DNA from 2 places in the Lederbergia ruris genome. Region 1 is predicted to be linked to the other one. Evidence: riboswitches for the same ligand, from Rfam matches in the RefSeq annotation. Region 1 holds a riboswitch; the other holds the start of a gene.

What was found. Region 1 has a riboswitch for FMN ahead of KI363_RS18540 (ECF transporter S component). Riboswitches for the same ligand answer to the same signal wherever they lie in the genome.
Region 2: it holds a riboswitch for FMN, as region 1 does, so the genes downstream of both, ribD (bifunctional diaminohydroxyphosphoribosylaminopyrimidine deaminase/5-amino-6-(5-phosphoribosylamino)uracil reductase RibD) here and KI363_RS18540 (ECF transporter S component) in region 1, are expected to answer to the same signal.

What each region holds. Positions count from the first base shown of each region.
Region 1 is NZ_BORB01000045.1:477-16,130, reverse strand. It holds gene KI363_RS18565 (LysM peptidoglycan-binding domain-containing protein) at 1-19, opposite strand, end outside; gene KI363_RS18560 (CPBP family intramembrane glutamic endopeptidase) at 16-615, opposite strand; gene KI363_RS18555 (RecQ family ATP-dependent DNA helicase) at 622-2,076, opposite strand; gene KI363_RS18550 (YpbB family protein) at 2,073-3,128, opposite strand; gene KI363_RS18545 (ferredoxin) at 3,347-3,598, shown strand; gene KI363_RS18540 (ECF transporter S component) at 3,664-4,245, opposite strand; FMN riboswitch at 4,502-4,636, opposite strand; gene KI363_RS18535 (hypothetical protein) at 4,695-5,852, opposite strand; gene sigX (RNA polymerase sigma factor SigX) at 5,845-6,378, opposite strand; gene KI363_RS18525 (ATP-binding protein) at 6,573-8,348, opposite strand; gene KI363_RS18520 (response regulator transcription factor) at 8,345-9,058, opposite strand; gene ccsB (c-type cytochrome biogenesis protein CcsB) at 9,197-10,387, opposite strand; gene resB (cytochrome c biogenesis protein ResB) at 10,380-12,038, opposite strand; gene resA (thiol-disulfide oxidoreductase ResA) at 12,053-12,586, opposite strand; gene KI363_RS18500 (pseudouridine synthase) at 12,695-13,432, opposite strand; gene KI363_RS18495 (spore maturation protein) at 13,539-14,072, opposite strand; gene KI363_RS18490 (nucleoside recognition domain-containing protein) at 14,076-14,672, opposite strand; gene KI363_RS18485 (D-alanyl-D-alanine carboxypeptidase family protein) at 14,665-15,654, opposite strand, start outside.
Region 2 is NZ_BORB01000014.1:46,030-61,683, reverse strand. It holds gene ytpR (YtpR family tRNA-binding protein) at 1-44, opposite strand, end outside; gene KI363_RS09960 (DUF1444 domain-containing protein) at 45-851, opposite strand; gene KI363_RS09955 (thioredoxin family protein) at 993-1,307, opposite strand; gene KI363_RS09950 (PTS sugar transporter subunit IIC) at 1,309-2,325, opposite strand; gene KI363_RS09945 (hypothetical protein) at 2,460-2,972, opposite strand; gene KI363_RS09940 (YtoQ family protein) at 3,121-3,561, shown strand; FMN riboswitch at 3,664-3,812, shown strand; gene ribD (bifunctional diaminohydroxyphosphoribosylaminopyrimidine deaminase/5-amino-6-(5-phosphoribosylamino)uracil reductase RibD) at 4,004-5,119, shown strand; gene ribE (riboflavin synthase) at 5,100-5,732, shown strand; gene KI363_RS09925 (bifunctional 3,4-dihydroxy-2-butanone-4-phosphate synthase/GTP cyclohydrolase II) at 5,748-6,941, shown strand; gene ribH (6,7-dimethyl-8-ribityllumazine synthase) at 6,954-7,421, shown strand; gene KI363_RS09915 (DUF84 family protein) at 7,498-8,010, opposite strand; gene KI363_RS09910 (NAD-dependent succinate-semialdehyde dehydrogenase) at 8,038-9,426, opposite strand; gene moaA (GTP 3',8-cyclase MoaA) at 10,023-11,039, opposite strand; gene KI363_RS09900 (nitrate/nitrite transporter) at 11,095-12,606, opposite strand; gene KI363_RS09895 (MFS transporter) at 12,825-14,048, opposite strand; gene KI363_RS09890 (hemerythrin domain-containing protein) at 14,403-14,927, opposite strand; gene nreC (nitrate respiration regulation response regulator NreC) at 14,951-15,598, opposite strand; gene KI363_RS09880 (sensor histidine kinase) at 15,598-15,654, opposite strand, start outside.

The sequences.
Region 1 (15,654 bases):
CATTTTTTTGTTCAGTCATACTTCATTCCCCACTTTCCGCTTAGTTTTTAAACGAATAGAGATTCCTAACAAAAAATCTATAATAAAATGCATGAATATGACGGGCCATAAAAGCTGACCAGACCACTCAAAAACCAAGCCAATCCAGATACTTAAAACCAAAACATTGACAATTAGGTACCAATGAGCCCAATACCTCATATGAATAATTGAAAAAATAATACTTGCCGGAATTAATCCAAACTTAGTTTGAATGATTCCTCGAAATAGCCATTCTTCTGCAATTGCTATAACCAAAACAAGACCCATCATTTGTACAAAATTAAGGTTTGCGAATATTTTATTATTGATCCCGCCATCGTCATAATAACGTTGCGGAAGACGTTTCATCAAAAATAAATCTAAGCTAACGACTACCAGCCCACTGATTACCCCGATGAATATCCACTTAAAATCCCATTGGAAAACCAAAGAAAATGAGTGCCAATTCTTAAAGAAAAAGGGACTTAAAATAGATGCTAAAATCAAAAGAATCACTTGTGTGAAAATAACACTTAAAATGATCTCTTTATTTGTTAAATTCTTAATCGACTCTGCTTGCTTTTTTCTTTTCATTTCTACTCACTTTTCTAGCAGTATTTTTTGCAATCTCCATTCCCAGGACTGTTTATTATCCTTATGCTTTTCCTTTTTACCTGTAAAATAATAAGTCAAATCCACTTGGCAAATATCGCAACATATATGTGGTGACGGTTGATCTGTTTCTTGAAAGTAGGTTAAAGCCTGCTTACGCCGACATTCTTTTGAGTTGACCCAATTCGACATTTCCCATAACTTGCTCAATTTTAATTGTTTTCGGGCGTTCTTTATATCTATTACTTTACCCGCTTTTTCTGGATGATCACGAAAAGCAGAAAAATAATATTCAAGAAAACGTAGCTGTGTTTCTGTTATTTTTAATTCCGCCATCATTTTTCCGACATCTTTTACATTGGTTAATGACTCATAAGCGTTAATTTGCCAATCATCAGGGAGCTCCTGCTCAATGAGTCGAATCGGTAACATTTCGTCGCCAGATGCATAGAGGAGAAGAGCAATGCTTTCTTGTCCATCTCTACCAGCCCGTCCTATTTCTTGAATATAGGATTCCATCTGACCTGGCATATGATAGTGAATGACAAATCGAATATTCTTCTTATTAATCCCCATGCCAAAAGCACTTGTTGCACAAACGACATCTAATTGGCCACATAAAAATTGCTGTTGAATTAAAATTCGTTGTTCCTGATTTATCCCTCCATGGTAGGCAGCAACATTTCTAATACCATTTAATTGCAGAAAGTCTACAAATTCCTCTGTAAGACGCTTGCTTGAAAAATATATGATTCCCGGCTTTTTAAAATTCCGAACTAATTCTAGCAGCCGCTTCTTTTTTTCTTCATAATGATCATATTTCTCAACAACCATACTAATATTAGGGCGATCGATCGAATAGACATATTCCTTAGGATTATTAAAGCGTAGAAGCTGTTTAATATCTTCACGTACTTCCGGTTGAGCTGTTGCCGTTAAAGCAAGTGTAGGTGGCTTTCCGATTGACAGTCGAATCTTTCCTAAATTCAAATAATCTGTTCGGAAATCATATCCCCATTGAGAAATACAATGGGCTTCATCAATAACAAATAAACTTATTTTAATTTGTTTTAATCGATCTAAAATGCTTTTCATTCCAAGCATCTCAGGTGATAGATAAATAAAGCGATACTTGTTTAATTGCCGGAATGCTTTTTCTCTCATCCGTCCATTTAAAAATGAATTTATGGCTACGACTTTACGTTCGCCCAATATTTGCAATTGTTCAACCTGATCTTGCATTAAGGAGATCAAAGGAGAAACAATTAATACGGAGCCTTCCAAAAGGTAGGCTGGCAATTGATAACATAAAGATTTACCCGTTCCGGTTGGAAGCATCGCTAATACATCATGGCCTTGTAAGACAGCATCGATTATTTCTTCTTGACCTTTATTAAACGTATCATAACCAAAAATTTTGTTTAAAATTTCTTTCTTTGTCATCCTTCTCCCCCTAACCTCGCAAGAGCAAGTCGGATTTGAAAATAATTTGCAGTATGAATTTGTTCTTTAATCGGTTTAAGTTTTTTTACTTTCAATTGCCTAGCTACCGCAACAATTTCCTTTGCCAGTTGAAGATCGATAAAAGGTTCTATAGAAAACGAAGGATCATTCATCGCTATTTCGATTATATGATCTTCAATGGTGCTTTGTTTTAAATTTCGTAAGAATGCCACTTTCTCTACCGTGTTATTCATTGCCAATAATTCCGCTGTTTTTGCGGCTGTGTTTGTTAGGGGGATTTTTTGATATAAATCCTCTACAAGGGAATGCATAACCCGAAACTGATTAGGATTTGCCACAGTCCGCTGTATCCAATAATGAAGAGCATTTAAAAAACGAAAATGATATTCAGATTGCTCCAAACTTAAATATTCGGCTGTCTGCTTATCTGTATACCCGACCATTTGATAGCCACTCAATCTCCAAATGACGGAAACAGGATCTTCTGGAAATGGTGGGGTTAACAAGGTCGACAGTTCTTCATGCAAAGCAGATGCTAGATCACCCTTTTGCTCTTTATGATGGAACAAATAGCGCTTTACCCAGGCTTGAGTATCAGGGTCTCTAGTGACTGGGTAATAACGATTCTCTGCATGATTCATATAGGATAAAGCTTGTACAAGTAAGGTGAGTCTTTTCCACATTTGAATGGTTACATCCTGAAATTTTAATCCATTTAAATATTTGGGAATGGTTACCTTTTCGAAGTACGCTAGATAAGCCTCGCTTCCCTTTTCAGTTACACAACCAATAAGGGTCTTAGGGTCATAATCTACATATTGTTGTTGTATTAAAAATTGAATATCGTGATTGAATTGCAAACGTCGCATATCCGGTAAAGTTTTAAAAAAAGGAGCTAATTGAAAGAGATGAGCATCTTGTAAAGTCTGTGATGACTTTTTCCCTACCAATAGATGATAAATAGAATAAATGGTTCTTTCTCCATTTAGTTCCCACAAACATTTTAATAAAAGTGCAGATAAAAATGTCATCTTTACTAACTCTCTCCTTCCCCCTGTTCTTACAATATTTTACCATGAATGAGGAAATTCGACTACGTCTATCTTATTCTACAAAAAAATACGACAAAATTATCTATTTTCTATAAAAAGCCAAAATTATCGTAAACATTGAAAAGGTGATAAACTAGCTATAAAATAATACTTGAAGTTTTTTTACATCATAGGTACGTATGGATGGAGGGAGTTTCGTGCCGAAGTATACAATTGTGGACCAAGATACGTGCATTGCTTGTGGTGCATGTGGCTTATCGGCACCTGATATATATGATTATGATGATGAAGGGCTAGCCTATGTGATCCTTGATGATAATACTGGAACCGAAGCCGTTCCTGATATATTAGAAGATGATTTAATGGACGCATACGAAGGATGTCCAACAGAATCCATCAAAATAGCGGAAAAACCTTTTGGTGGAGATCCTTTCAAATATGAGGAGTAACACAAGACAAACTATTTTAAACACAAATCAAAACGGAGATGCTAAACAAGGCATCTCCGTTTTGATTAAATATTTTTATATGAAATCTGTTTGCTTACCCAGTTATTTAGACGTTTATAGACAAGTAGAAATACAGCTGCAACGATTAGGCCTTTAATAATATTAAACGGCAAAACAGCTATAACCACTAGTTCCCGTAAAGCCTCATTACTCATTGGTTCCCAACCAGCGAGCCCCATAAACGCTGGTAAAAAAAAGAAGTAATTCAGCACACTCATAAATACAGCCATAAATATTGTACCGATACTGAGTGACACCATTAATCCCCATTTAGCTTTTAAACGTTTATAGACCACATACGTTGGTAAAACAAACAATACTCCTGCAATGAAATTAGACAAATTTCCAACAGGGATTCCTGTGGCACTCCCAGAAATAAAATAGTCTAAAATATTCTTCAATAATTCCACCAGTATTCCCGCCGTGGGTCCAAGTATTAAGGCCGCTAGCAATGCAGGAATATCACTGAAGTCAACCGTTAAATAAGGCGGAAATGGTGGGATTGGAAATTTAATGAGCATGAGCACAAACGCCAAACTACTAAACATTCCAATGATAACAAACGATCTAACATTAAATTTTCTCAAAGATCCTCTCTCCTTAGAGATCCATCCCTCGATGAAGAAAGGTTTGCCTTTATGTAGATGTTCAAAACTCCAATAGCCCTTCATTTGAACACGCACACTTTAAGCTGCCGTAAAATAAAAACCCCCAAAGAATGACTACTTTGAGGGAGAATATCCGGATGCTTAAATAAGCATTTAAACAAAGTAAGTAACATCATGACCATACGAAAAATAGTCATCACAAAAACACACTATCTTTGTTTAAACACAAGGCAACCTTCATCTTCTCCCATCCAGACTATACTGTCGGCTTTGGAATCACACCAAATCCTGCTTCAAAGAAGCTCGCGGGCTTAGAAACCAATGTTTCATTACCGCCGGTCGGGAATTTCACCACGCCCCGAAGATGAATCGTATTTTATTTTCAAATACATTATACAATAGTTACAGCCATTTGTGAAGAGAAGTGCTTATTTTAATACATTAGGAGCTATTGGGACCTCAACAGGCTGTTCAAAATCGAAGCCTTCCCAATGCTGGGGCTCGATTCCTTCAAACTGTACCGATTGGAAACCATACTCTTTGGCTGCGAGTAAAATTCCCTCAATCATCCACATATGTTCTTGCTGATCTCCTTTTGAAAGATCTAGTGATGAATGAAATAGAATTGTAACCTCACGATCCTTTTCCTTGACCACATCAAAATGGATATCTTTTGGAATAATTGTTTGTAGAAAGTCATTAGGACGATCTTTCATGTCATGTAAGGTAGCACTAAAATTGTCCTCAGTCGACCTGCTTTCAGAAACAATATACGCTTCCCCGCTGTCCAATTCATACAAATACTGCGCTCGATGTGGCTGTTTCTCAATTTCTTGATCTTGAACAATCCCATTGTTTCCAAATTCGACAGGATTTCCAGCTTGATCCGTAAATTGAACCGCTTGAATACCTGTATATTGGAATGTATTTTGAATAAAATCGTTTAATCCATTCTGATAACTAAAGTTTTCCCTGAATTCATCATCAATCCTTACACGTGCTGTTGTGGGATTTTCGATCACTATAGAATTTAGAATGGGTTCGATATTCATTAAATCTGGTGCTTTTTTTTGAATGATCGTTGCTTCCTTTTTATACTGCTCAAACCATTCTAATCCTTCCTCTTTTGGCATAAGAATACTAACGGAAACGGGAACTAATCCTCCATCATTAGTCAGACTTGCATAGGTAAATACTTGCTGATTTTCTACGTCTTCTTTATACAGAGCTGTTCTTAGTTGCGATGTTTGCCCTGACTCTTCCTGTGCTTGCATGGTTGAGGAATTGTCATTCAGTTCCATCGCTTTATTTTCGTTTTTCTCGGTAACTATCCCATGACGATCGGCAACCGACGACTCCTTATACGATTGTTGTTGAAATAAGATAGGTGAAACCAATAGAAAGATTAATATGGCAGCAATAGACGATAAAGCAGGAATGACAAGATATCTCTTCTTTCTCTTAGGTTTTTCATCCATATTTTTCTTCACTTTTCGGTAGATTTCTTCTTTTGACCGTAGATCTGTCACTTCTGGCAAGTGATTGATCAATTGAATCATTTTCTTATGCTCCATATCTTCAGGCATGAAATGGACCTCCCTCCTTCGCATGTAATTCCATTTTTGCCCTGAGTGCCTTTAACGCACGGTGTTGAGTTGTTTTGACCTTACTTTCTGACCAACTAAGAGTTTGAGCTGTTTCTGCTACAGAAAAATCATTCATAAATCGCATAATGATGACGAGCCGATGATTCGTTGTGCACATGCCTAAGCAATGAAATAAAAGTTCCACATCCTCATTTTGGATGGTAATATCCTCCGGCAATGGGGATGTGTCTTTTATCCCTCCTCGATCCCAATCAAATTTATCGTACAAACGTTGTTTCCAATTTTTTTGTTTTCTGAAATGATCAATGGCTACATTCTTTGCAATCGAAAAGAGCCATGTTTTCTCACTACTTTTCCCTTCAAAGCGCTCATAAGAACTCATCACCCGAATATAGACTTCTTGTACTAAGTCTTCAGCCTCTTCTCGATTTTTCACCATATAGAATAAAAATTGAAAGAGATCTCGATGATATTGATCGTACAATTCATCAAACACGGAGTCCATTTACTTACCTCCCCCGTCATGTATTAGTCGGTCCTAATTTACAAAGGTTACAAATCTATCTTATAAAGAATACTTTGTATTGCAAGCTTCACTCACAAAAATAACGGATTAAACAACCTTTTCAAGTTATTCAATCCGTTACATTATCCATCGTTTCTTGTGGAACAAGATTTTATAGCAACATTCAACATTTTTCACTTCGTGTTCGGTAAAAAGACGGTAAATGTCGTTCCGACTTCAAGTTTGCTTTGCACTGTTATTTCTCCATTATGGGCATCGACAATATTTTTCACAATCGCTAGTCCTAACCCTGTCCCTGCTTTTCCTCTAGTTCGGGCTTTATCCGCCTTGTAAAATCTTTCAAAAACAAATGGTAAATCCTCTTCCGGAATACCCGTTCCGTTGTCAGATACCTTAATGGTTATACCATGATCATTTCTTGTTTGTGTAACGGTCACACACCCATTCTCAGCAGTATGTCTGATTGCATTATCAATCAAATTGGTTAAGACTTGCTCTATACGATCCGGGTCCATAGAGAACAGCTGATTATCATTTAACTGACATTTTAATTTTACATGTTTTTCCTTCGCTATACCACCAAATTTATGCATAATTCGTTGAATAAATGTACCAATTTCTAGATTCTCATAATTTAAGGACATATGGCCTGCTTCCATTTTAGCAAGATCTAATAATTCATTCACAAGCCGACCGATTCGTAAAGATTCATCATAAATAATCTTAGCTAATTCTTTCTTTTCCTCTTCTGAATCGACGATATCGTCAATAATCGCCTCACTATATCCTTGAAGCATAGAAATCGGAGTTCTTAATTCATGCGAAACATTGGAGACAAAATCACTTCTTAATTTATCAAGTCGTCTTTCTTCTGTCATATCGCGTATAACCGCGACAGCCCCTCTAACGCTTTGCTGATCCTGTGTATATAAGGGACTAACAATGACAACATAATAGCGACGACCTTGAATATTTAATTCCTCTGTCTGTTCTGTCTCACCCGATATCGCTTGTGCTAACAGATCAGCCAGTTCACCTGGGATTGAACTTTTACTGTTTCGCCCTTCATTATGCCATTGCTGCAAGAAGCGTTCCGCAGGTGGATTAGTAATCAATATATCTCCACTCTTACTAAAAGTCATGACTCCGTCCGCCATACTATTTAATATACTTTTAAGCTGTTCTTTTTCCTGACTTAAAACATTCATATTGATTTTCAATCTTTTGGCCATTTGATTGAAAGCAATGGCTAACTCTCCAATTTCATCATGACTTAAAAATGGAACTTTTGTGTCAAATTCACCTTTTGACACCTGGAAAGCCGCCTCTTTCATCTTTCTTAATGGAGCTGTAATTTTAGTAGAAAGGAAAAAAGCAAAAAAAGTTGTCAAGATAATAGCAATTCCTGCGGCAAGTAGAATGATTCTTGTCGTTTTCTGTGTCATGTCCTTTAATACTGATAAAGATTGATAAATAAAAATAGCCCCATTTTGTTCATTAATTTGGAAAGGGGCTGCCGCCACAATAATATTCTCATACCGACTTCCTTTGTTCGGATATTCAGTCTGCGAAATTTCCTTTACTATATGTTTTTTATTGGAAAAAACTTTCATTAAGTCCTGGTCATTTAATAAGTTTCTTGCTGATTTTCTATCTTGTTTCGGGTCATCTGGTGAAAGGCGAAAATCCTCCTCATTATAGGCAATGACCACCCCTAAAGGTTTGTCCACTATTTCAAAAACAATTTCTTCCCCTAGTCCGTCACCAGCATGAGCTTCCAGAATACGAGAAACTTTATTTGCCTGATTCGCCAATTCCTGTTCAATTTGGCTTACATGATATTTTTCGAAAAACTCAAGAAGTAATATGGTTAAGATGATTAAAACGAAGGAAACCAATACAAGAATCGTCATCCATAGTTTCCCTACTACACTTCTCCAAAGCCTCATTCATTTGCCTCAAATTTATACCCTACGCCCCACACAGTTACAATCATCCCTGCCGCTTTTTCGGAGACTCGGTTTAATTTTTCACGGAGTCTTTTTACGTGGGTATCGACTGTTCTTAAGTCACCAAAAAATTCATATTGCCATACTTCTTTCAATAACTGTTCACGATCAAACACTTTGTCAGGCGATTTTGCTAGAAAATGAAGTAGTTCATATTCTTTTGGTGTTAAGTTCACTTCTTGACCATTTGCGGTAACGCGATGGGCATCATGGTCAATCGATAAATAAGGATAGACAATGATGTCCCGCGCCGTCGCAGTAGTACCTTTGTAGCCTGTTTGTGAGGATCGTCTTAAGATCGCCTTTACTCTTAATACTACTTCACGAGGACTGAATGGTTTTACGATGTAATCATCGGCACCTACTTCAAATCCTTGCACTCTGTTCGATTCCTCCCCTTTGGCCGTTAGCATAATAATCGGAGTGTCTTTTTGCTCTCTTATCTCATTACAGACCTCAATACCATCTTTTCCCGGCATCATTAAATCTAGCAGAATACAATCATAATCATGTTCCAAAGCTAATTCTAAGGCAGCATTTCCATCACCAGCTTCTTCAATGACATAATTTTCTCGTTCCAAATACATCCTAAGCAATCTACGAATACGATCTTCATCATCTACTACAAGAATTTTCACTTGCTGATTCATTATGTAACCTCCCTTAATAATCCGGCTATTCTAAGCATCAGATAAGAAAAAGGCTCGCACTTTGCGGGTGTGAGCACTTTTTCGCTATATCTGTACCTCTGATATGTTTTATCTACTCTTTATACTCCCATCTCTATTTTACGCATAGGAATGCAATCCAGCAAGGATGAGGTTCACAAAGATGAGATTAAATAAAATGATGGCAAAACCAATCACGGCAAGCCAAGCTGATTTTTCCCCATGCCAGCCTACGGATAATCGTAAATGTAAGAAAACCGCGTAAAACAAGAAGGTGATGAGTGCAAATACCTCTTTGGGATCCCATCCCCAAAAACGTGTCCAGGCAATTTGTGCCCAAATCATGGCAAAAACAAGTCCTCCAAGACTAAATACTGGAAAACCAATAAGAACAGATCGATAACCAATCTCATCCACTAAATCTAAATTCACTTTTTTAGTTAATGGCTGAAAGACAGCACTGATTTTCTTTCTGAAGATTAACCGTAATAATAGGTATAATATCGTTCCAACAAGTGTACTCCAAATCACGGTATTGAGCTTTTGGGCATTAATAAGCGCAGGCATTTTCACTAATGGCTCCATGCCATTCCCACCAATTTTTTCCGCTTCATGGGGTCCGACAATAGCAGGCAGCTGATAATGAGCTTCCAATGTTTTGCCTTCCCGATTGACCCAACTAAAGTCGGTTTGATAATGAGCCATCGAAAATGACGTTGTTATAATAATAAAACCGAGCGTGACAACTAATAAGTACATAATAAATTCAAGTGAAAAGGATTTAAGACCTCGCTTCGATGTATCTACCACCTTTAATAGGTATATAAGACCGGCAATAAAACTAATTGATAAAATGGCTTGCCCAATAGCAGCTGTTGAAACATGGATAATTAACCATTCACTTTGCAACGCTGGAATGAGCGGTGCAATATCCGAAGGAAACATACTTGCATAAGCAATAATGAGCATAGCAATTGGTAAAGCAAAGAAACCTAAAACATTCAACCGATAGATAAAATAAATTAATATAAAGGCTCCTACTAACATCATGCCAAAGAATGTTGTGAATTCAAATAAGTTGCTGAGCGGGATATGTCCACCTGCAATCCAGCGCGTAATAAAATATCCTAATTGGGCAATAAACCCTACAATTGTAATCGTGATCGCGATCTTCGACCACATATTTGTTCCCTTTTGTTTTGCTCTTCCTCTTTTATCACGTATTGCCCCTCCGAAGAAAAAGACGGCCACTAAGTACATTATAAAGGCGATATTTAAAAGATAACCGCTTATCTGTACTAAATTAGACATTTGTATTCCTACTTTCTTTTTTTACTTTAGTTTTTTCCTCACGTTGATCAAGAGGTTCTGGCACGGAGGTATCTTGGAGAATGGTCGCTACTTCACGCCTTAAACCAAACCAGTTTTTATTCGTGTGACCAGCTATTATGATATCTCCATTCTTATTTTGTAGCCAAATACGTCGATGATTCCAATAGGATCCTTGTATGACTCCAATCATAAAGATTGCGCCACCGATCGCTAGAATCCACAAAGTTAAATCTTTCCTGACGGTTAAAATCGTTGCATTGCGGGTGGTTACATTTTTAAACGCCATCTTATAATCTGTTTCCCCCAACAACTCTGTTGTTCGCATAATCTCTACAAAACTATTTTCCCCTTCAGGGTGATCGGGAGAAATCATATTAAAGATAAAGGCTGGGTTATCTGGAACAGCAGAATTTGTCTGCGGTTCTCCCGTCTTGTCAATCCCAGAAAAATCAGGGTAGTATCCTAGCAATTCGACCTTATAGCCATGTCCAAGATCATACTCTTTCTGGGGATCGAATAAATCAATCGTGATTTCTCCTTTTGCTTCATCCGTTTCTTTGTTTACAAGTTCAAACGTCATAGCCTTTAATTCATTTAATTTATATTCTGTTTGATATACCGCATAATGATCAAACTTTAAAGGCTCGTTTACACGAATCTCAGCAGTTTTTCTCTCTTTTAATTCATCTTCAGAACCTACGGGTTGTTCAGGATCCCTTTCATACAGGACGACATTGGATTGAAAGTTTTTTGCCACCCCTCCTACTCGGTCAAGGGCATTATCGAAAACATCTTTATCCTTTCCTTTTTCATATGTTTCAAGAATGAACTTTTTATTTTCTAAAACATATTGCTTATTTGTACCCGGTATAATCTTTTTTTCCCCTTCGCGGAGCCACATCGTTTCATCTACATACATTCCAGGTACAAAACGTAGCATCGCGCCAAGTAAGAAAATAATTAAGCCGATATGATTTACATAAGGTCCCCAACGAGAGAAGCGTCCTTTTTCTGCCAAAATCTGGCCATCTTCTTCTCGTATTTTATATCTTTTTTCTTTCATTCTTTGTTTGATCAATTCAAAATCGCGCTTTGTTTCATCCGTTTCTTGAACGCGATTGTACAGCCTTTGCCGCTTTAAAAAACCTTCATGACGGCTTACTCGCTGATTTTTCAAAGCACGGTATAAAGGGATAAATCGATCAAGACTACAAATAACGAGTGAAACCCCAATCGAAGCAATTAGTAATAAATACCACCACGAGCTGTATAAATCATAAAGCCCGAATACATAGTATAATGTCCCAAAGAACCCATACTTTTCTGTATAGTATGTGGATGGATCGGCATTCTGAGGTATGTACATAACTTGGGGGAAAATCGTGCCAAAAGATGAGATCACCAATGTAATGACGATTAACCAAACGCCGACCTTTACAGAAGAAAAGAAATTCCATACCTTATCAATGAATTTTTGATTATACGTTTGGGATCTTCTGGCACTACCTTCATAACGCATATCATGCAGTTTTTCCTTTTTGGCCTGGTCGGTCAGCGCCCTTCCACAAGATTCACAGAGGATAGTCCCAATGGGATTAATATGCCCACATTCACATTTTATTTCATTCATTGCTTCAAAACTCCTTATTCCGGCTTGATACGCTCCATCATCGCCTTAATTCTCCCCTCAGGTAACTGACCTTCCACAATGTCAACAATGACACCATCTGAATCAATGATGATAGTTGCCGGTAATTTATAAATATTATAAAGTTCTATAACATCTTTGCTTTTATCCTCTAATATTGGAAAATCTAAATCCTGCTTATCCAAAAAATTATCAATTAATAAAGTGGAATCTCCCATATTAATCCCTAGAACGGCAACTCCCTGATCCTTATACTCATTATATTGAGTATTAATATGAGGCATTTCTACTTTACAAGGTTTACACCATGTCGCCCAAAAGTTAATGAACACACCTTTTCCCTTATATTCCGATAGCTGATGCTTATTGCCTTCCATATCTGTAAGGACGAAATCAGGAGCTTTATCCCCTATTGCAATTTTTGCTTTATCTTTCGTTAAACTTGCATAAAGGGTAAATGCTACAGCAGCAAATAAAACAACTAATATAACTGTCCGCATCCAGAGACGTCTTTTCTTTTTCACTGACATCTTTCTTCTCCCTCCTTGCCACCACAATTATACACCTTAGTTTTTACTAGTAATGTCAATGGTTTTGAAGTTTATGTGAAACTTCCCTTAATAGTTTGAACTCGTATTTTAGATGTGGCCAATTTTCCCAGTTTGCGCCAATGTACGCAAATGTTTTACTTCGTGCAAGGTTAATTCTCTTGATTCACCTGCATTCAATCCATGTAAGTTCAAAGAACCATATTGTTCCCTTTTTAATTTCATGACTGGGTGGCCAATGGCTTCCAACATTCTCCGAACCTGCCGATTTCTGCCTTCATGCAAAGTAACTTCGATAATAGCCGTTCCCTTTCGCTTATCCAAAGAAGTTAAATTCACTTTTGCTGGAGCTGTTTTTCCGTCTTCTAAATGGATTCCTCTCTCTAGCTTTTTTAAAGCTTCTTTCGCTGGGATTCCTTTCACCTTCGCAATGTACACCTTTTTTACTCCATAACGGGGATGGGTAAGCAAATTTGAAAACTCTCCATCATTTGTTAGGATTAACAATCCAGAGGTATCGTAATCAAGTCGACCAACAGGATAAATTCTTTCTTCTATATTTGGAAAAAAATCCGTCACCACTTTCCTTCCTTTATCATCTGAAACGGCGGAAATCACTCCGCGTGGTTTATAGAGAAGAAAATACTTTTTTTCTTCTTGTACAACTGGGACCTCATCCACCTCAATTTTGTCCGTAGTAGAAACTTTCGTGCCTAACTCTTTGATGGTTTTCCCATTTACCTTTACTCGTCCATTTAAAATAAGCTCTTCTGCCTTTCTTCTTGAAGCAATACCAGCGTGAGCTATTACTTTCTGCAATCGTTCCATTTTTTCTTCACCTCGTGGCTTTTCTGTAAGAATTATTACACATATACCCTAAAATTCAAAGAAAGAGAACCGATTACAGTCAAAAAAAACAACAATCATGTCCAGTTTATGAACTGAACATGATTGTTGCAATTAGAATGGCTGCGGATATACCGGCTAAATCAGCTAGTAAACCTACTTTTAAAGAATCTCCCATTTTTTTAATGCCAACAGCGCCAAAATAGACCGTTAACACATAAAAAGTCGTGTCTGTACTTCCTTGTAAAATAGATGCCATCCTACCTAAAAGTGAATCAGGACCATGGACAGAAATCATATCTGTCATTAATCCCAATGCTGCATTGCCAGAGATTGGACGAATAAAGGCCAAGGGAACAATTTCTGCTGGAACACCGATTAAATCTAGTACTGGACGAATTAGCTGAATAAAGAAACCAAGAGCTCCTGATGCCCGAAAAATAGTAATGGCGACCAACATACCAATTAAAAAGGGAATGATAGAAATCGCAATCTTGATCCCTTCTTTCCCACCCTCCACGAAATTTTCATAGGCTGGTTTTTTCTTCCAAAGGCTATGGACCAGAATGATGGCAATCATCAGCGGAATGATCCATAAGGACACGGCAGAAATGATTTGCATCATTTACTTCTTCACGCCCTTTCTGGTTCGACGTCTATAAAAATAGCGATCTGCGATAATCGCTACGGCCGTCGCACAAATTGTTGCCATTAGGGTCGGCCCAACAATTTCTGTTGGATTTGCAGAGTCATAGTTCATACGGATCGAAATAACCGTTGTAGGAATTAGGGTTAAACCGGATGTATTTAAGGCGAGAAAGGTAATCATCGATCGACTAGCCGTGTCCTTCCCCCCGTTGAGTTCCTTTAACTGCTCCATTGCTTTTATTCCCAAAGGTGTCGCTGCATTGCCCAACCCTAACATATTCGCAATAATATTCGATAAGATATAAGCCGCCGCGGGATGATCTGGAGGAATTTCAGGGAAAAGTTTTAATACAATCGGTTTAAATAAAGCTGACAGTTTATCTAACAACCCACTTTCCTGTGCAATCCTCATCATTCCTAGCCAGAATACTAGGACGCTAATTAGGCCTATACAGATCGTAACTGCTTCATTTGCAGATTGAAAAATTGCTTCATTAACTTCCTTCATCGTTCCGTTGATCGCGGCGAAGACTAATCCAATTAACGTCATCACAATCCATATATAATTAATCATGTGCATCTGCCCTACTAAACATTAGATTTTTAAAATGATCCCACCAATTTTCATTCTTACGATTTTCTTCTTCTAAGTAAATCGTTTCTTTTATTACAGGTTTATCTTGCAAATACATAATTGCGGCACCGGCTTTTCCCTTTTGTAATGTTTTTAATTGATTTGCCGGCAACAGTTTATATTCCATTCTCACTTCATCTACCTCTTCCTCAGATAAAGGGTAAACGATCGAATCTTGGAGGATAAATTTTTTCCCTTCCATTCCCTCTATATTTAAAGCTAAAGAACCTTTCGGCAAAATTGTTTTGTGTGAATACGTTTTAAAGCCATACTCATACATAGAAATATGATCTGTCCAATCATCTGGGGCATTTAATGTCACGGCAATTAAATCCTTACCATCCTTAGAAGCTGTCGTAATTAATGTCCGTCCCGCCCTTTTCGTAAAGCCTGTTTTCCCACCGGTGCAATACTCATATTTCTCTGTTAACAGCCGGTTTTTATTTCTCCATTTATGTGTGCCATTTTCCCTTGTGAGGGTATATGATTTTGTACCTGAAATTTCCTGGAATTTTGGATTCATCATTGTATAGCGGGTTAGTAAGGCCATATCGTAGGCCGTTGAGTAATGTTCTTCATGATCATCTAATCCATGTGGGTTCGCAAATACAGTATGGGTCATGCCGATCTCCGCAGCTTTTTGATTCATTAGAAAAACAAATCCCTCGACACTCCCTCCGACATGCTCTGCAATGGCCGTTGCTGCATCATTTCCCGAGCGCAACATTAATCCATAAACAAGGTCCTCTAATTTAATTTTTTCTCCTTGTTGTAAATAAATTGAGGAGCCTTCTGTATACACAGCTCTTTTACTAACAGTCGTCATTTCATCCATTTTTCCTGATTCTATCGCCAAAATAGCGGTCATTACCTTTGTAATAGAGGCAATGCGATGGATTTCGTCAGCATCGTGCTCATATAA
Region 2 (15,654 bases), on a different contig from region 1:
AATAAGGTATCGCCCACCCCTTTTAAATTATAAAAAACATTCATTTATTCCTTCTCCTTCTTCTTTTGATCATGAGCCAATATAAAGATAGGCTCTAATTTTCCATCCTCATATGTAAAGGATAACGCCGTAATCGGCACTTTCCCCGTAGTGAAAAAGCTCATCGTTAATTCCGCTAAAATATCATATCCCGTGGAATTGCGAATGTCGCCAATGATTAAGACATCCTGATGCGGAACAGCGACAATCATGTCTCCCTCAATTGTTTCCGCTTTTTCCTGCAAAAACTTTTCATTTAAAATACGACTAGCATCATAGCCATCATTGGTATTCAAAAAGTAAAAATCATTCCCACGCAATGTATCTTTTTTCAGTTTCACAGGAAGGGATCGAACATTAAAACGAGCAATTTCCCGCACTTTTTGGGGATCAAGTCCTTCTTTTTCAATGATTTGCTCATCTAAAAGACGATACGTCTTACCAAGATCGAGCGCATAATAAATTCTTGTTTCTGCTGTATGATCATCTGTAAAAAACGGCACACCATCCCCTGTTTCTTTTGGAAATGAGGTGGAACGAATTACGGGATAGATTTTCTTTTCCTGACCCGCAACTTCTTGGTCTTTCCCCATCACTTTGAGCGCCTCTTCCACATAATAAACCACTTCATCCAGTGCTTTATCCTTGCGCTCATGCCATTTCGCAACTAAAGGAGATAAGGCGATATCCATTCCCTTGCCCGTTTCTTCATTCTCAACACGCACGGTTTCCGTTTCTCGATCATATTTGAGCGAACGCCCTGGCTGTTTGAGGCGCTCTTCCAATGCTCTCCTCATTTTCTTTTCATCCATTTTCAAACCACTCCCCTCCTTTGGGAAAAATACACTATTGTTATTTTACACAAAATGAGGCAGAGTCTCAAAGTTTGAGGGATAAAATAGTAAAAACCTGTATCCCCTGAAAGAGAATACAGGCTTTCGCTATTTTAATTACTAAGAAAGTCCATTAATAAAGTCTTCAATTTCTTCCAATGTCTTCCGATCTTTGCTAACGAAACGGCCTGCTTCTTCGCCATTATGGAAGGCAATAAAGCTTGGGATTCCGAAGATGTCCAATTGACTGCAAAGATCCAAAAATTGATCACGGTCTACATAAATAAAAGTGTATTCCGGATAATCGGCTTCTAGTCTTGGTAAGAACGGCTCAATAAATTTGCAATCTGGGCACCAATCAGCAGAGAACATAAAGATTGTACGCTCTTCCTTTTTTAATTGATCAAATTGTTCCATTGATTGTAGTTTTTCCATTTTATTTCCCTCCAGTATTGATTAGCATTTGGCCTGGTTTGATCCAGCCCAATTTCCTCATTATTTCTGATAAACATAAGCTTATCATAGCTGGAGCTAAAATATGCAATACAATGACTTGGACAAGTACTGTTGCAGAAAATCCCATCGTCTGGAAGGTCATAATTTGACCAACAAATCCACTTGTACCCATGCCAGCTCCTGCTGCATTACTGGTCATCGGCCAGATTGTTGTGGCAAACGGTGCGATGATAATCCCCGCAACGGTTGGCGGAATTAAAATCAAGGGGTAGCGAATAATATTTGGTACTTGAAGCATCGAAGTACCAATTCCAATCGCTAACAATCCACCTATCTTGTTCTCACGATAGCTAGAAACGGCAAAGCCCACCATTTGTGCACAACAACCAATCGTAGCTGCTCCTGCTGCCAAACCACTTAAATCTAACATAAGGGCGATGGCTGCACTTGAAATCGGAGCTGTTAAAGCAAGCCCCATTAAAGTCGCAACAAGAATACCCATTAAAATCGGTTTCTGCTCTGTTGCCCAGACAATCCAGCTGCCAAACACGGTTAGGAATTTGCCGATCGTCGGACCAATAAATTTGGCGACAAGAAAACCTGTGAAAATCGTCACAAAAGGAGTCACAATAATATCCACTTTTGTTTCTTTGCTAACGAGCTTACCTAATTCAATCGAGATCAAAGCCGCCACATAACTCCCTGCTGGCCCTCCTCCAAGAGCAGCTCCTGCCGCCCCAGTGGCAACTGCGGCAAAGATCACAAGTGGTGGTGCGCCAAGCCCGACCGCAATCGCCGCTCCAATTGCCGGTCCCATAAGTTCCATCGCCAGTTTGCCCATTTCCACAAACAGTGGCCAGTGTAATTGTTCTCCAATCGTTTTTATAATTAAGCCAATAATTAAGGACGAAAAAAGCCCTAACGCCATATAACTTAAAGCATCCACTAAATATGTTTTAGCCGATATTCGTATACCCTTCTTTTCTAAAAAACTCATCTCCCTGCCCCCTTGTCAACCATTATACTTAACTAGTGTAAAGACAGTTTCCGTTTTTGTCTATCTTTTTTTAAAAAAATCATTTTAGAATGCGTAAAGAGGGCCTCCGATTAGGCCCTCCCCCGTAAACATCTCTATTCTACCCGGCTTGACCGAACAATATCCATTAAGATTTTCGCGTCTTCGGATACATTCTTTACAGCTGATTCTGTCGTTGCTTTTGTTCCACCAATTCCAGCTGTTACTTCGTAAGTCTCCGCTTCTTCGATTTCGGTAATTACGAGATAGCCAAAGCGCTGATCTTTCGTAAAAGTCTGATTGACAATAAGAGGATTCTCTGAGTCTATTAACTGATTATATAATGCTTTACTGTCCTCTTTTTCGTTTGGATTATAAAAAAGGATATACGGATGGTCTTTTTTATCGAGAATAATATTATTTGGTTTATCGTCCTTTATGGTCATATCGGAAGGTAAATAAAATTGAATCGACTGGATCTCCTGATTTGCCACTTCTGGATCTCCGTTGAAAGCCTTTTCTACTTGTTCTACGGCTTTAGTCTGTTCTTTTTCAATGGATGCTCCGCAAGCGGCAATGAGTAGCATACTAACCATTATCCATGCGCCAGTCATTGCTTTTTTAAACATGTTGTTTCCCCCCAAACCTAAAAATCTAGTTCCATCATACTCTTAGTAAAATTAGCTTGACAACCCCTTATTGATAAATTCCTTTTGAAGGCATAGCTGTTAAAAAACTGCTAAAATGGAAGTTATACCAAATAAGGAGGGAATCAATGTGAGATTAACCGTTTATCTTGCCGGTGAAATTCACAGTGAATGGCGGTCAGAAATAAAGGCGAAGGCACAAGCTTTAAAGCTGCCAATTGATTTCGTCGGACCAATGGAGGATCATGATCGATCAGATGGTATTGGTGAGGAAATTCTTGGCGAACAACCAAATGCGGTGTTTCGTGATGCCGCGGCTTCAAGTTTTAATAACCTCCGAACAGAGGTCTTATTGAAAAAAGCAGATATCGTGGTTGCTCTTCTTGGTGAGAAGTATCGACAATGGAATACCGCGATGGATGCAAGTGCAGCGATAGCGATGAATAAACCGCTTATCCTCATACGACCAGAAGAATTACATCACCCGTTAAAAGAGTTGTCAGAGAAAGCCAATGTAACGGTCGCAACTGTAGATCAAGCTGTGAAAGCTTTGTCTTATATTTTTGAATAAGCGAATAGGTCTTTCTGTCCTTTTAAGAACCTAAGTAACGATCTGTTCATTTTTCTTTTGCTTCTTTGAGCAATATTATGATACACTAATTTGCAATCGAATATATTCCTTCGGGGCAGGGTGAAATTCCCTACCGGCGGTGATGAGCAATTATGCTCTTAGTCCGTGACCCGGATGCTTTTGATAAGCAGAAGGTGGATTTGGTGAAATTCCAAAGCCGACAGTGAAAGTCTGGATGGGAGAAGGAGAATCTAACAAAGTCTTTTTTCTATGCGTTCTTACGCATATATTTAGAAGTTTTCTGTTTTATTAGGAAACTCTAAAAGTCATTTGTAGACCTATGTTTATTTAAGTATGTCTAAAAGCCCCGCTACTATGTTTGCGGGGCTTATTTATTTTCATTCGTTCGTAAGGAATACAGATATTGGAGTGTTGACAGGTTGTGTTAAAGGAAAATTATATGGAGTTAGCCTTATCTTTAGCGCGCGCCGTTGCGGGTCAGACTTCACCCAATCCCCCTGTAGGAGCGGTTGTCGTGAAGAACGGTCAAGTCATCGGTATGGGCGCACACTTAAAGGCTGGTGAAGCTCATGCCGAACAGATCGCCCTGCAAATGGCTGGAGCCGAGGCCCGAGGCGCAGATCTTTACGTGACCTTAGAGCCATGTGCTCATACTGGAAAAACGCCTCCATGTGCAGATGCCGTAATAGCTTATGGGATTAAACAAGTATGGATTGCAACCAAAGATCCCAATCCCCTTGTTGCAGGTAAGGGAATCCAACGCATGCAGGACGCCATGATTCGAGTGGATGTTGGTCTTTGCAGGCAAGAAGCCACCCAACTATATGCACCATTTTTTCACTATATTCAAACAAAACAACCTTACGTAACGATGAAAATAGCGATGACATTAGACGGAAAGATAGCTACAGCAACAGGAGATAGTAAATGGATCACAAGTGACCAAGCACGACTTGATGTTCATTTACTTCGAGCTGCACATGATGCAATTTTAGTCGGTGTGCAGACGATTCTTCACGATGACCCCCTTCTTACCACCAGATTGCCCCAAGGTGGAAAACATCCTATTCGAGTGGTTTTAGATACACATTTACAGACACCAATCAACAGCCAAGTCATACAAAACGCTGAAGCACCAACGCTCATTTTTTGTGGACAGCAAGCGTCAAGCAAAAGACAACAACAGCTTGAAAAAGGAAGCGAGGCTAAAGTCGTCCGCTTGGCAACTGAGAAAATTTCTGTTTCTGAAGTTTTAAATGAGTTAGTGAAACGCAATATTATGACATTGTTGGTTGAAGGCGGAGCAACGATACATGCTACCTTTTTAAGCGCCAAAGCTATGCAAAAGGTCATTGTCTATGTTGCACCCAAATTATTAGGAGGAAAATCCTCCCTCTCCTCCATTATAGGAGAAAATCTACTTTCCATGTCAGAAGCCTATCCTTTCACATTTGAAAAAGTAGAAATGATCGGGCCCGATATCAAAATTACGGCTTTGCCAAAAGGAAGTGAACCAAATGTTTACAGGGATCATTGAAGAAATTGGTACCATTGCACAAGTCCAGTCCCGTCCACAGTCCCTAAAGTTGGAGATTACGGCTCATACTATTTTGCAAGATATAGAACTAGGACACAGTATTGCAGTAAACGGTGTATGCTTAACGGTCACCCATTTTTCCTCTACCCATTTTACCGTAGAAACATTTCACACTACCTCTTTACAAAAGTTAAAAACAGGGAGTGAGGTCAATTTAGAACGGGCTCTTTCGCTGCAAGATCGGCTTGGTGGTCATTTTGTTACGGGTCATGTGGACGGAATTGCAATCGTGCATTCGCAGTATGAGGTGGAAAATGCCTTATACATGACACTCCGTATTCCGGATGAATGGAAAAAGTATTTATTACCGAAAGGCGCCATCGCGCTGGATGGGACTTCGTTAACGATTTTTAAAGTGGAAGATAATCAGGTAACCATTTCCCTGATTCCCCATACCCAAGAGAAAACAGTATTAGCGAACAAAGAAATGGGGGATGTGGTCAATTTGGAATGTGATGTATTGGGAAAATATGTGGAACAGATGGTATTTCAATCCAAGGTAAAGCAGCAGAGTTTGACAAAAGATTTCTTACAACGTAACGGATTCTTTTAAAGAAAGGTGACAAACATGTTTGATTCAATCGAAGAAGCCATAACCGACTTACAAAAAGGAAAAGTTGTCATTGTTGTGGATGATGAAGATCGAGAAAATGAAGGCGACTTTATTGGTTTAGCAGATTTAGTCACCCCGGAAATGATTAATGTCATGGCGAAGTTCGGAAGAGGACTTATCTGCGTTCCTATCACAGAAGAAAAAGCAAAACAACTTGAATTAAAATTAATGACTGATCAGCCTACAGAAGGGCATGGAACAGCCTTTACGATTAGTATTGATCACTATTCTACTCATACAGGTATTAGTGCCTTTGAACGGGCAAAAACGATCGAAGCAATGGTGAAAACGGAGGCAGTCGCACAAGATTTTGTCCAACCTGGACATATTTTTCCCCTTATCGCGAAAAACGGTGGTGTGTTACAACGTAAAGGACATACAGAAGCTGCCGTCGATCTTGCTAGATTAGCAGGATATTCACCAGCTGGGGTGATTTGTGAAATTATGAAGGATGACGGGACGATGGCACGTACACCAGATTTACAGCTCATAGCAAAAAAATTAGACCTTAAACTGATTACGATTCAAGATTTGGTGGATTACCGAGAGCAACAGGAACCCTTAATTATCCGCGAAACTGAAATTAATCTGCCAACAGAATATGGCCATTTTCGACTAGTTGGTTATTCTGAAAAGGTAACAGGCCAGGAACATCTTGCGCTCATAAAAGGTGATCTGCATACAGATGAACCGATATTGGCACGTATTCATTCCGAATGCTTGACAGGCGATATCCTCGGTTCCTACCGCTGTGATTGTGGCCCCCAACTTCATGCTGCACTTAAACAAATAGAAAAAGAAGGGCGCGGGATACTGCTGTACATGCGGCAAGAGGGCCGTGGAATCGGCTTGATCAATAAATTAAAAGCATACAATTTACAAGAGCAAGGATTCGACACAGTGGAAGCCAATGAAAAATTAGGCTTTGCAGCAGATTTACGTGATTATCGGCTAAGTGCAGAAATGTTAAAAGACTTAAATGTGCAGAACGTACGATTGCTAACAAATAATCCAAAGAAGATTGCTGGTTTAGAAGAGCGTGGATTAAATATTAGCGAACGTGTTCCAATCCAAATGCCATTAAAGGAAGAAAATCGCCAATACTTAGAAACAAAAAAAGATAAACTCGGACATTTATTCATATTTTAGGAGGAATTATCGATGGGAAATGTATTTGAAGGTCATGTAGTCGGCACAGATATAAAGATTGGGATTGTCGTAGGTCGATTTAATGAATTTATTACTGGCAAACTTTTAGCAGGGGCTCAAGATGCATTGAAACGGCATGGAGTCAAAGAAGAAAATGTGGATATCGCTTGGGTACCGGGAGTTTTTGAAATTTCACTTATTGCGAAAAAGCTAGCAGATTCAGGCCATTATGATGTGATTATCACACTTGGAACCGTGATCCGTGGGGACACTCCTCATTTCGATTATGTATGCAATGAAGCCGCGAAAGGTGTTGCACAGGCAGGTTTGCAGTCTGGCGTTCCGGTAATCTTTGGAATCCTCACGACGCATACGATTGAGCAAGCAATTGAGCGTGCTGGAACAAAGGCTGGAAATAAAGGTTGGGATACTGCAGTAGCCGCCATTGAAATGGCGAATTTGACGAAACAACTTCCCTAAATACTCTTGCAACCCGATTATAAATAAAGAAGCCATTTTGACAACTGATCAAAATGGCTTCTTTTTATTCAATTCATTATGACCGATATTGATACTGCCCCACTAATAATTTCATAATATGGGTAAACATCAGGTCCCGGGTGACCATTCCATTAGTAAAAACTCCAATCGCCCCTTCGCCGTGACGAATGTTTTCACGTTGACAAAAGTCATCCATAACAGGGCCTAGTTCTTCCCCACTTCGAAGTCTGGTTGCGATTTCCTCCGGAAGTTTGATGCGAGCTCCTCCTGCTACAAGTGTTGCCTGATCCTTTACGGCTAGGGCACCCCAATTGATTAGAAAGAGGCCTGCCGGTGTTTCCGTTACTCCTCCCTCTAAGCCAATGCCAAGATCGACATTATGATGACGGACACAGAATTCCGCGCGATTCATCGCCCCCTTCATTGTTTCTTCATCTGAAAAAGGCATGCCGCTTACATTAGATGGGGCATCAATGGGCGCAATGTCTAGCTCATTTTCCAATGTTTGAAGAACCGTCTCAACGGCTTTTAATTTTGCTTTATTCTTGGATCCTACTGCTATTTTCATTTCCGTAAACCTTCCTTGCTTAAAATGTTATAGACCACCAATCGACAGATATTTCGTCTCTAAATACGGTTCAATCCCTTCGATTCCGCCTTCTCGGCCTAGTCCACTTTCTTTCATCCCGCCAAAAGGAGCGTGGGCAGCAGATGGTCCACCATCATTCCAGCCAATGATCCCAAATTGCAAATGATCATGTAAGTAATGTCCCACTCGATAATCATTTGTGAAGAAATATGCCGCTAATCCGTATGGTGTACTGTTGGCTAATTCCACGGCTTCTTCCAGTGTTTTATAGCTCACGATAGGGGCAACAGGGCCAAAAGTTTCTTCATGCATAATCGTCATCTCTGTTGTCACATTTTTTAGAACGGTTGGATAGACGAAGAAACAGCCTTTTTCCTTGTCTACTTGAAATTGGTTGCCAACCAGCGCTTCAGCTCCCTTGGCAATCGCATCCTCAATTTGTTCGACGATTTTGTTATAGCCTTTTTCATTGATGATAGGGCCAATATCGATTCCTTCTTTTAAACCATTACCTACCTCAAGTTTTTTTACTTCTGAAGCAAACTTTTCCGTAAACTCATCTACAACACTTTCATGAACAATGATTCGATTGGCACAGACACATGTTTGTCCAGCATTTCGGAATTTAGCGGCAACCGTTTGTTGAACAGCCAGTTCAATATCTGCATCTTCTGTCACGATTAACGGGGCATGTCCACCCAGTTCCATGGTCACATTCTGAATATTTTCGGAACTGTTCGCAATCAATTGCTTTCCTACACCTGTTGATCCAGTAAAAGTGATTTTCCGGATACGTTCACTTTTCGTAAAAATTTCACCGACAACCTTTCCCTCTCCCATTACATACTGGATGACGTCCTTGGGAATCCCCACTTCATAGGCATAGTCAATAAATTTCATCCCTGATAACGGCGTTTCTGATGCAGGCTTGACAATAAACGTACAACCTGCCGCTAAAGCGGGCGCCGCTTTTCTCGCCATCATCGCTGTTGGAAAATTCCAAGGTGTAATCGCTGCAACAAGTCCAATCGGTTCTCTCGTCACGATGATTCGTTTTGAATTCGTATTGGCGGGAATTGTACGACCATAGACTCGCTTAGCTTCTTCCGCATACCAATCTAAATAAGCAGTTGAATAATCGATCTCACCTCTAGCTTCATTTAAAGGCTTCCCATTTTCCAATGTCATTAACTTCGCTAATTCCTCTTTATTTTCTTGAACCTTTGCGCTCCAAGCTTGGATGAGTCGGGATCTTTCATGCGCATCTAACTTAGACCATTTTTGAAAGGCTTGATGGCCGTTTTTAATCGCTAACTCGATCTCAGCATTTGATTGCATGCTAATCTCTTCAATTAGCTCACCAGTGGCCGGGTTTGTGACTTTTATTTTAGACATCGCTCAAGACTCCTTTCAATCGTTTTTCTCTTTCTATATTCCCTAATTTTAACAAAATTAATGTATAGTAAGGAAATAAGAGCTCTTCTTTCCCAAAAAACGGATGTAAAACAGGCGTTGCAACCAAAAATTGCGTACTTGCAACCGCATGTTGGTGGTGTTTACGACCGTTTCATTATATTTTTATTTAAACAAAACGACGACCCCCTTAGTTGGTAGTCGCCGTGAGGCCAGCAGGATGTTGGTCACAAAGGCGTTGCGACGTACAAGGATGTACTAGTGCAGACGAAGCGACAGGACGTCGCGATTGAGTCTGCCGCCAGGACGGAGGCCCACAGGATGTGGGTCAGAACGGCGTTGCGCCAGGACGGCGCGCCTTTAGCCGTTCATCCTTATGGACTAAGTTTGTACGTCGCTAAACGGGCGCTTACGCTTTTCTTTGTCTAGCTGCAGCGCCCAGCGACTAGCAAACTTTCGGTGCCTTCCTACGATAAGTCAACATCAGTTCGCCTTATCAGGCTCACTGTGTTTCCTTTATCTCGTCAGGCCCCTAAAAAGTTTGTACGTCGCTAAACGGGCGCTTACGCTTTTCTTAATTATCCGCCGATATAAGACATGCCAATTTTCTTGCGGTTTTTAGCCGTCCACTCTGTTCGTTCATCAGAATAACGATCGGCTCTCCGCTCCCAAAGCTGGCAAATTTTAGCACGTAATGCCAGATCTGTCGCCCCGTCCCGCATCATTTTTTTCAGATCAAATCCGGAGGAGGCGAATAGACATGAGTAAAATTTTCCTTCAGAGGAAAGACGAGCTCTTGTACAAGTAGAACAGAAGGATTCAGAAACAGAGGTAATAAATCCGACCTGGGCGCCGTTGTCCGAATAGCGATAAAGCTTTGCCACCTCACCAAAATAATGAGGATCCACTGGTTCGAGTGCAAATTCTTCCTTCAACATGTCATAAATCTCTTTCTTGGTTACAACTTTTTTAAAGCTCCACCCGTTATCATTTCCGACATCCATAAACTCAATGAAGCGCAGGGTAATCCCCTGATCTTTAAAATAACGGGCCATTGGAATAATTTCCTGATCATTGACTCCTTTTTGCACAACCATATTAACCTTTATTTCAAAACCTAGTTTTTGCGCATAGGCAATATTTTCTAATATATAGGCTGGTTTGACCCCACGGCCATTTATTTGTCCAAATAATTCCGGTTCTAATGCATCCAAACTAATATTTAATCTTCTTAATCCTGCTTGATACAGATCATCGGCATGAGCTTTTAACAACATTCCATTGGTGGTCAAGCCAATATCCTCTACTCCATCTAGCTCGGTAAGTTGGGCAATTAATTCTGAAAGATTCCTTCTCATCAACGGCTCTCCACCGGTTAATCTAATTTTCTTAACACCTAGGGAAACAAAGATGGAAGCCAATCTAACCATTTCTTTAAAACTTAACATTGCATCTTTCGGCATAAAAGCATAATCATCACCGAATATTTCTTTCGGCATGCAATACGTACACCGAAAATTACAGCGATCGGTTACAGATAGCCTTAAATCCCGCATCGGTCTTCTTAATCGATCATATAAAACATCTGTCATCATGGCTCCCGTCCTTTCGCTTTTCTAGCATTCTATTCCTTCATATGAGAAGTATAACTTATTCATGCTTTCTTTTCTTATGTTCCTCTGTAATATCGGTGAAAGTTCCAACATAGCGGACATCTTCTCCTGTATCATCTTTGACTGCACTAATATTTAACCATTGTAAATATTCCTCACCACTTTTACGGCGATTCCAGATTTCCCCTTGCCATTCTCCTTGTTCCTTAATTTGCGCCCACATTTTCTGGTAAAATTCCTCATTATGTCTGCCGGAACTTAATATATTCGGATTCTGATTGAGTACATCTGCCTCTTTATATTCCGTTAACTGGGTAAAGGCTGGATTGACTGCTTTAATCTTTCCATGAGAATCCGTTACTAATATCCCCTGTCCGGTTGATTTGAAAACTTCAGCTGATAAACTTAAGCGATCCATATAATATAACCAAACGACTAATACAAGACTTGCTAATGCTACTTGCGATAATAACATAAATCCAATCGAGTATTGACCTGTTATCGAATAGATCGATGCTAATAATAATGGTGGGAAAAATCCTCCCAATCCCCCTACCATCGATACAATCCCGTTCACTGTCCCTGCTTGCTTATTAAAGTAAAAGGGAACCAATTTAAAAATGACGCCATTTCCAATGCCAGCACTGACGGCAATCGCCATACATCCCACCGTATATAAGCCAATCGATGGGGAGAAGGCCAGTATAATCGCTGCCACTGTATAAGTCACAAAGACACCCATGAGTAAAAATAGAGGTTGAAATTTATCCGCTAACCACCCGCCAACCGGGCGTAAAAAAGTGGCGACCGCAATAAATCCAGCTGTTCTCATCCCCGCATCGACTTTGTCTAATTGGAAATAATCAACTAAAAAATTCGGCAAATAAACGGTGAAGGCGACAAAGGATCCAAAAGTAATAAAATAAAATAAGGAAAAAAACCAGAGTTTTTCATTTTTATAGACACCTTTGATTTGTTCCATTAAGGGTGTCTTAACTTTCACTTCTTTGCGGTCACCAAAGAAGATATTCAAAGCTGCAAAAAATAAGAGTAAAATTAAATAGAGTTTCACCGTCATCGACCAACCGATTTGTGTCGCAATTACCGGGGCCGCAAAGGTCGTAATCGCTGTTCCAATATTACCTGCTCCATAAATCCCATTGACAAGGCCATGCTTTTCTTTTGCATAATATTTCGGCAACGAGGTAACCCCGACAGAAAAAACAGCTCCCCCAATTCCTAGAAACAACCCGCCAATAACTAAATCCGTAAAGCTAGATGCTTCACTAATATAATAGACCGGAAATAATAACAAAATGAAACTAATTAGGAAAACCAGTCTTGCCCCAAATAAATTCGCATAATACCCAAGCGGAATCCTTAACACTGATCCTAATACAACTGGGATAGCTGTCAAAATCGCTAATTTATCAGCGGGAATCGAGATATCCTCAATGATAAAAGGCAATAAAGCTGAAATAATCACCCATACCATAAACCCAACAACTAGATTCAAAGTTTGTAATGGCAATTGAACCTTTTTGATCATGCCAACCACCTACTCCTTCTTAATAATTTTACATAATCACTTCCTCTTACTAGTAGTGTAGCTTTTCCTATCGGCTATTTTTATTAGGGAGCTCCCTCCATTTTAAGGGGGTTTCCCTTGATTTGTGAAAAAATGAACATTTGTTTGTGCGACGAAAAAAATAGTGCCTATCCCCGATTTATTTTGCGCATCAGGGACAGACACCACATTTTCAAATTCTATTGTTCTAATGCTTCTGCTTCTTTAACATTTGGTGAAACAGGTCTTGCAGCATGTGCCAACGACCCAGCCACTGTTACGCCAATCAATACAAAAATCAGCGACCTAAGTATACCGACTGAGCCAGCAATCGCCCCTAAGACAGGAGGACCAACGAGAAAAGCCATATATCCGACCGTTGTGACGGCTCCGACCCGCGCAGCTACCCCATGCGGATTGTCGCCAGCTGCAGATAAGCCAATCGGAAAGCCGTAAGCCGAACCAAATCCCCAAAGAACAATACCAATGGCGGCCGTATAATAATTTCCACCAAAAATGACGATTACAAGCCCCAGTGCGGCAGATAGAGCGGAGGCTCTAAGAATCGCCACCCTGCCAAACTTATCTAAAAGAATATCCCCCACTGCACGACTAATCGTCATGGTCGCGACGAATAAACTAAACATTAACGATCCAGATGCAGGGCTTTTATCATAACCATCCACAATAACTAACGGTAACCAATCGCCCGCAGAACCTTCTGCAAACGCCATTCCTAGTACGATGATTCCGAGTAGAACCGTCCGTTGCTCTTTCCAAACAGACAAGGTCTCTGTCGCTGTAGTCTCATTTTTGTTCTCATCTTGGTCTTCTTGACCAGATCCGATTGGCACGAAACGGGAAAAATAGACAATTAAGACGAATACAATCAAAGCAATCACAAATAAATGAGCCATGATCGGTAAATGGATTTTATTGACAAGGGAACCAATCATAGCACCAAAAAAGGTCCCTAAACTATATACTGCATGAAAGCCTGTCAAAATTGACTTTTTAAGCGTTTTTTCAATCGCTGTTCCTTCTACATTCATCGCTACATCACATATTCCAATGCCAAAGCCAAAAATAGCGAGGGCGCTAAATACAATCCATACATGAGGAGCCCATGAACTTCCCAATCCGATCGTGATCAGTCCAATGGAACTAAGCCCAAGTCCTGTTAACATAATGACCCGACCACCAAAACGGGCGATTAAACGACTTGCACACATAAGGCCAATGATCGAACCAGTGGAGAGACCAAAAATAATCCATCCCATCTGTGCCGTTGATACACCTAATGCATCGCGAATATTCGGGGTTTGTGCCACCCAAGATGCCATGGCAAAACCAGAAAGACCAAAATAGAAATAAATGGCCATACGCCACAAACGTATTTGTCTAGTTGTAAGTGCCTGTTCCACTGCATACCATCTCCTAAAATTAATAACAATTCTATAAATCTACCACAAAATCAAATTTGTTACCATTCATTTTATGGAAATGGCGCGAGTTTTAGGAATATTTTTATCCTATTCAGCTTGGTGCAAAAAAATCAATATGAAGTAATAAAGCCATTGGCATGAACCTAAAGCGCCCTTACGCTTTTTCGCCGGCTCCATCATTAACGTAACGGCGAGTCACCGAAAGTTTGCTAGGCGCTGGGCGCTGGAGCTGGATCAAGCATTTTAGCCCAAATTTATACTTTCTTATCCTGTAAAAAAGGGATAGATGCAGACGATATCCCCGTCCCTCTATCCCTTTTTTACACATTTCGATTAAATAATAACCGTATTGAGTTGTTCATATAAATGATCTTCATCTACAGCTTTCATGACTTTTTCAGCCATTGGAAATAGAACTGTTTCTTCTTTGACGAAATGAACGGTTAAAACTTCAAATGCTTCTCCTGCATCTTGGACAATTTCTTTCATTTTTTCCACTGAGAATGTGTCCATTTTTGGCAAGGTATGATGAAGAAAATGACCAATGTAGGCATCTATTTCCTGATGTTCCTCTTCGATCGACATGATCGGTCCTTGTTCATATCCGATATATTGACCGAGCAGTGGGAAAAAGAATTGTTCTTCTTTTTCGGTATGATTTTTTAATGGTTCAATAAATTCAACAAGCAGTTGTCTCAGTCTTTTGAATTCTTTTCTTGCTTCCTGTTCTTCATATTGGTTATTTTCAAAGTTCAAGACAATGGCATGCCAGTCCGCCATTAAAAAAGATAAATATTGATGTTCGTTTTCCAGGATTCGAATGGCTGGTAGTTTAAATCGTAATGTTTCTCCTGCCAAGGATTTCTCCCCCCCTATCACCTTTAAAAATTAAGCAATTTTTTCTTTAAAGCATATTCCACCAATTCTGGACGACTTTTTAATGAAAGTTTTTCCATGATTTTGGCTTTATGAGCTTCCACGGTTTTAACAGAGATAAATAGTTTTTCGGCAATTTCTTTATTACCGTATCCCTTTGCGACTAAAGGTAAAATTTCCAATTCTCGTTTTGATAAAATTTTAAATGGATCGTCTGTCCCCGCAACCCCATCATTTTTGACAAATTCTTTTACGAGGGATGTTGCCATTTTTGGGTGGATATAGGTTCCTCCACTGTATACCGTACGAATGGCTGAGACGAGTTCCTCATCAGGCGCATTCTTTAAAATATAGCCTGATGCTCCATTTTTGAGTACGTGGAATAAATATTCTTCATCATCATACATGGTCAGAATAAGGATCTTCGTGTCAGGATAATCCTCACTAATTTTTCCTGTCGCGATTAAGCCGCTCTCACCTGGTGGCATACTTAAATCCAATAATAAAACATCTGGTTGGTGTTTCCCCACCATCGCATAAGCTTCGATGCCGTCCGCTGCTGTCGCAACAACTTCCATATCGGATTGATAATTTAAGATCATCGAGAAGCCACTTCGGACAACGGCATGATCATCTGCAATCACTAGTTTGATCATTCCATATTCCTCCCTATATGAGAATCGATCGGAGCATGGATATGGATGGTCGT